2 regions of the Paenibacillus vandeheii genome follow, and region 2 is predicted to be linked to the other one. Evidence: riboswitches for the same ligand, from Rfam matches in the RefSeq annotation. Region 2 holds a riboswitch; the other holds the start of a gene.
The links. A riboswitch is a leader RNA that binds a small molecule or an ion and turns the genes downstream of it on or off. The one in region 2 is predicted to bind thiamine pyrophosphate.

Region 1 (3,181 bases), on a different contig from region 2:
TCAGGCAAAATCATCGGCATCATAATCTGATCCACCAGTAAATCAAAATCGGAAGCATAGCTTTGACTCTCCAAACTTTTGCGAATCATCATGTCTTCCTGAACACGTTGCTCCAGAATAGCAAGAATACAATCATCTTTCGAACTAAAGAATTTATAAAATGTTCCTTTGGACACACCCGACTCATCTAGGATCATTTGTATGGAGGTGCTGGTCACTCCATGTTTCTCAAAGAGCACAAGAGCAGAGTCCAATAACATTTGTTTCCGTTTATTCATAAGTTCCCCCTGGATGATTTCGGTGGTTCACGTCACGATATCTTGATCATCTAGCGTAAATCCACTGCAAACATCAGATGTTCCTTCCATATCCCCCTGATTTTAATATTCTGGCGATCCATCTCCTGGAAGCCCGCCTTACGCAGCACTCGGATCGATCCGGCATTGTCGGGCAGCGCACCTGCCTCCACTCGTTTGATTCCCGCATCATTCATGGCAAAATTCAGTGCTAGCCCAAGGGCTTCACTCATGTAGCCCTTGCCATTGTGCGCCTGGTCGAGCACATAACCTACGATCCATTTTTGGGTGGAATCCAGTTCAAGCTCGAACAGAGAGATCTCCCCAATGAGCTCATTTGTCGTGTTCAGGAAGATTCCGAAAGAATAACGCTTCCCTTCTTCCCTGGCCTTGTTCCAACTTTCAAGCAGGGTGACCTGACCCTCCAGCGTATAGAATGTCTCCGATCGTTCACTTGCCGAGATCTCTTCAAAAACAGCCCGATTGCGGAGCTGTACATCCAGCAGTGATGCCGCGTCCTCCATGTTCAAAAACCGTAAATAGATGCGTTCTCCACGATTGTTCATCTGTATGTTCATCCTTGTCTCTGGTTGTAGTCTACTTCATCATTAGAAGTACGAGAGTTTCCGTTTATACGCCATATCCCAGAACAGATATTCAAATTCAACACTTCTTCTGAATATGTCCTCAATGGCCTCCAGTTCCTGCTCGGTTTTATGTTCACATAATGCATCCAGTGTATCATAGAACCATTCGAATGAGTTCCGGAATTCATCACTTGCATAATTTTCGATCCAAGTCTGATAGAAATTACCCTCTAATGAATCGCGATATTGTTCTTTTAATCTTGTTGCATAGTCGTAATACGTCCACGCACAAGGGAAAATGACGGCAATGATTTCGGCAACCCCGCCTGTTTGAGCAACACTCATCATATTTGACGTATATGCCTTGTTGAAAAGAGATGGTTTGACAGTATGATGTTCATCCAGTGTTATCCCAAATTCATTCATGTAATTCCGATGCAAATCCATTTCTTCGTACAGAATAGCGTGTTGAATAACCGTAAAGTTCGTCATCAGTTTTTCATCCGCAGCCTTCACTGCACCCATCGCAAAAATCTTCGCATATTCAATCAGATATGTATAGTCCTGGAGTAGATAAAACTTAAACGCTTCCTGATCCAGTGTGCCTTTCCCCATCTCGTGTAAAAAAGGATGATTGTATCCATCTTCCCATACGGTTATGGTCTTGTCTTTTAACGTTCTTGAAAATGACATGATCAGTTCTCCTTTGTCCAAATCATATTGTCCCATCTGCAATCCCGCTATTGCTTCCTGTTATGAAATATACACACCAAAAAGCCCTTGTCCAAATTTCGGCAAGGGCAAAAAATAACATGAGTACATGTCATTTGCTCCCTACGTCAGTATTAACTAACAGGTTCAAAGGGTCAGGTTTTAACCTTCTCAACTGCGAACAGTCCCCCTGCAAATAGCTCAGGCTTATTACAACATGTGTATTTCCAAATGTCCTATTAATCTTCGAGTTTACCTAATTCCTCTTGCAAGCTCTTCAGACGGGTGCGAATGGTTTCAATCCTATTCTGCACTTCACTTAACTGGTTCAAATCCCTTTCGTATGCCTGTTCCTCTTCCTTGGCTTTTGCCAATTCATCCTCTGCAACGCCAATCTGGTGCTCCAGATATATGATATCTGAAGAGCTGCCGTGAGTTAAACGCTGTGAATATGTCATGGTTCACCTCATTTCTGGTCTTCCATTGCTTTTCCTATATTATATGGCTGAATATCGATATCCAAATCCATACCCAGAGCCAATTTGGCCAGTTGACTTCCTATAAAGGGCCCCATCGTCAGACCTGATGCTCCAAGCCCGTTGGCTGTGATCAAGCCATCCCAACCAGGAACAGCACCCATTACCGGAAGAAAACCCGGTGTGAACGGACGGAAGCCTACTCTCACTTCCTGAAACGTGCTATCAGCTAAACCAGGAGCCAGTTCCAATCCTTTATTCAATATTTCCTGCATTCCGCCTGCGGTTACTCTTGTATCATAGCCTTCAATATCATTTTCGTGAGTTGCCCCAATCACAATCTTCTGTTGATCAAAGGCTAACAAATATTGATCCGAAGGAGGCATGGCCACAGGCCAATTCCCAGTATCTTCTCGATCGTGGGCCTGCAAATGCATAATTTGCGCCTTCTGATAATGAACCTTAAAATCAATGCCCAAGGGCTTGAACAGTTCATTGGCCCAAGCGCCGGCACACACAATAACCTCGTCAGCCGATATGACTTTCCCGTCCACAACTACTCCAGTTACCCGATTCGACTCATGTTGAAGTGTCGCGTCCCCATCAATCAGGACCGCTCCATTTCGCTGTGCCGATCGGATCAAGGCATCGCGCAGCGCACGCCCATCGATACGCGCAGCACCGCTGATGTATACAGATTGAAAAGTTTCCTCCAGTAGAGGAAAACGCTGATGGGTTTCTTTTGCATCCAACAGGGTAATATCACCAATCTCCGGTGCATCTTCTTTACGAAGATGTGCCCGTTCCTGCATCTTGTTGAGTTTCTCCACATCGGTATGAATACTAAGCGCACCCACTTGAGCGTAACCCGTTTCCGTTTCCCCTTCACTCTTAAGTTCTTCAATCAACCCGGGATAGAAACGTGCACCTGCCTTGGCAAGCTGATACCAATCCTGATTGCGGCGTTGGGATAACCAGGGACAGATAATCCCAGCAGCGGCATCCGTAGCCTGCCCTCGATCTTTCCGATCTATAATAAGGACCTCTGCACCCCATTTTGCTAATTGATAGGCTGTTGATGCCCCAAGAATTCCTGATCCTATGACGATGA
Region 2 (3,181 bases):
CATGAACGTTGCCTAAATTAATTACACCCTCGCCATCGAGACAGCATGGGACTACAGTTCCATCGACCAGAACAGCTGCTTGACTGCGAAGCGCGTGGCAGAAGCCTTTGCCGTCATCTTCCGGTGCATCCAGACTCGGCCACTGGAACTCGTGGTCCTGATTCAGGTACACATTCGGGGCAATTTTGACACCACTCCCCGGCACAACCTTCTCCTCGATGCGAAAATCCAGATTGAACTCCCGTTCAAGAACCTCCAGCGTCTCCCGGTTTCTACTCATCTGGGCATTCGTGAAGTTATCCTGTGTCAGATTCCAGAGTCGGAATGAAATAATGACATTGTGCTTTACGGCTTCCCGTACAAAAGACAACACGTTGCCCAGATAGCCCTCACGGTCTGTGGAACCTTCGTGACCATCAAAGCTGTGCAGGGAAAAGTTCATCTGACGCAGCGCTGGTTTGCCGAGCAATTTGTGTTGGGTCTTGGGCAGCAGCGTACCGTTCGTCGTAATGTTGACCTTGAATCCTTTCTCATGTGCGGAATCCAGTAACAGATCAATTTTGGGATGAAGCAGCGGTTCACCTTTGACATGCAAATAAATATGTTTAGTGTGGGGTTTAATCTGATCCAATATATTGTTGAAGACTTCAGGGTCAATGAAATTTTTGGCACGTTTGGTCTGCGGACAGAAGCTGCATGCCAGATTACATATGCTTGTGATCTCAATATATACTTTCTTGAACGTTTTCAACTCGGGGTCCCCATTCTGCTTAGGAGGGAGAACAGTCCCACCCTCATTTATGATCCGGCCCATATGTGCCACCACTATTATATCGGGTTAGAGGGCCAAGGTAAATCGACCCGCATGTTAATTTCCTTTTCCCCCCTTCCCGGGCGTCTTCTTACTTGTACATCTGAGCAGATTGCCCGTCTGATCGAAGAGCTTAATTCGCTGTTCATTCAAACGGTTAGAATCTTGGGTTACTTTCCTAACTCACATTACTCACTCTTCTTTTAGGCCGCCCTCTTTACATTCTGCTTCATTGTGATATATGCTGAATACACAACTGCATATCTTGAACATTGCACTAGGGGAGCCTTGCGGCTGAGACGAATCGAACGATTCGGACCCTTTGAACCTGATCTGGATCATACCAGCGGAGGGAAGTGGAGCGGCCTTTCAGTAAGCGGATTTTTTCATGTTGATGATGAAACTTAATGTGAATTGAACTTACAGACCCACTCATTTCTCCGGAAATGGGTGGGTCTTTTTCGCGTTCTGCGGGCAGATCAGAAGGTGTAATTATAGATCCCGCAGTTTGAAGTTTGAATAACAAGGGGGGACGGACGAGATGGATAACGACATAACCATTCACAACATGAGCTATGCTTTCCCCGGAAAAAGGGATTCCCCCGTGCTCTCCAATGTGTCGATGCGTGTAGCTCAGGGCGAATTCGTCTCGCTTATTGGTTCGAGCGGCTCCGGTAAAAGCACCCTTTTCAAGCTGCTGGCAGGCTTGCTTGAGCCAACCCACGGAACCATTGAAATTCCTTGGATTCAAGAAGGAAAGAGATTGGGCCAGGTGGCTTACATGCCGCAAAAGGATCTCCTGTTATCCTGGCGAACCGTCATGGAGAATTGCATGCTCCCTTCTGAACTTGCTCCAGGACGGCAGGACAAGGCAAGGATACGAGCGGACATCCTGGCTGGCCTCGACCGTTTTGGCTTAACCGGATACGCGCATGCTTACCCGGACGAGCTGTCGGGCGGTATGCGCCAGCGTGTTGCGCTGCTTCGTACTTTGCTGACAGGCGGCCAGCTCATGCTGCTGGATGAACCCTTCGGCGCACTCGATGCCCTGACCAAACGGGAGATGCATCGCTGGCTGCTGGAGCTGTGGGAAGGTTTGGGCAAAACCGTGTTGTTTATCACGCATGACATTGAAGAAGCCCTGCTGCTCAGTGATCGGATTATCCTGTTAACTCCGGGACACCCAGGCCATCAGCTGCAGGATATGACCGTACCCTTGCCGCGTCCAAGACATTCGGACATGATCTACGAACCGGCTCTCGTTCAGATGAGAAGACTATTGGAGGAACAATTGCATGCGAAACGGTAATTTGAGAGACAGCATGAAGGATAGCTTAATACTTTGGCTTACCCGTTATGGTCTGTTTCTTTTGCTCATGCTCTTGCTGCTTATCATCTGGGAGTGGATTGTGCGTATGGGATGGGTGCCTTCCTTCATCATTCCAGCCCCGACGTCGATTGCTAGTTCGCTGTATGAGCATCGTCGCCTCTTGCTGACAACACATCTGCCCAATACCTTGATGGAGGTTGTCGTTGGTTTTGGCTTGTCTATCGGCGCCGGAATTGCACTTGCGACAGGCATGCATATGAATCGGTCAATGGAAAAGGCCTTATATCACTTCATCGTAATCAGTCAGACGATCCCGCTGATCGCCTTGTCCCCCGTATTCATCCTGTGGTTTGGCTACACGCTGTGGAGCAAAGTCGCGGTGGTATTCCTGATCGCGTTCTTCCCAATTGTCGTGAGTACCTACGATGGCCTGCGCCAGGGTGATCCGGAGCAGCGTGAACTGCTGCTGACGATGGGGGCCAGCAAGTGGGATATTTTTCGCAAACTCCAGATTCCACTTGCCCTTCCCTCCTTCTTCTCGGGACTGAAAATGTCTGTGGTGTACTGTGTGGTTGGTGCAACGATTGGGGAATGGCTCGGCGGAAGCAAGGGACTGGGCTATTTCAGCCGCAGAATGTCGAGCAACATGAACACAGATGCCATGTTCGCCGCCATTGTGCTGTTATCCCTGCTTGGTATCGCCCTGTTTGTACTCATTGCATGGCTGGAGAGAAGATTCGGTAGACAACGTCATGCACGCCAAAGTAAAGCTGGATAACTCTCGGAAGTAGACCTAGCGGGACAGACTTAGCGTACTTAGTGTAATCCCCCTACTATCGGCTGGAAATCTATTGCAGTACATCCGTTTCCAATCGCCCGGTATGTAGAATGGGTAAATCTCAAAACAGAAAATAAGGAAACGAGGAACTTTAAGTTATGAATAAAAAGTATATCTATTCCCTGCTCCCCCTCCTGCTCGTAGCCCTATTCCTGATCGTCAGCGGATGCAGCAAAACGGGCACCAACACGCCTGCTACAGA

Region 1: it holds a riboswitch for thiamine pyrophosphate, as region 2 does, so the genes downstream of both, tenA (thiaminase II) here and P5G61_RS26500 (ABC transporter ATP-binding protein) in region 2, are expected to answer to the same signal.

Annotation. Positions count from the first base shown of each region.
Region 1 is NZ_JAROCD010000019.1:68,244-71,424, forward strand. Features, by position in the region: gene P5G61_RS28455 (TetR/AcrR family transcriptional regulator) at 1-278, opposite strand, end outside; gene P5G61_RS28460 (GNAT family N-acetyltransferase) at 329-862, opposite strand; gene tenA (thiaminase II) at 905-1,576, opposite strand; TPP riboswitch at 1,698-1,796, opposite strand; gene P5G61_RS28470 (hypothetical protein) at 1,834-2,052, opposite strand; gene P5G61_RS28475 (NAD(P)/FAD-dependent oxidoreductase) at 2,061-3,181, opposite strand, start outside.
Region 2 is NZ_JAROCD010000016.1:7,520-10,700, reverse strand. Features, by position in the region: gene P5G61_RS26505 (radical SAM/SPASM domain-containing protein) at 1-751, opposite strand, end outside; TPP riboswitch at 1,081-1,183, shown strand; gene P5G61_RS26500 (ABC transporter ATP-binding protein) at 1,353-2,120, shown strand; gene P5G61_RS26495 (ABC transporter permease) at 2,107-2,919, shown strand; gene P5G61_RS26490 (ABC transporter substrate-binding protein) at 3,078-3,181, shown strand, end outside.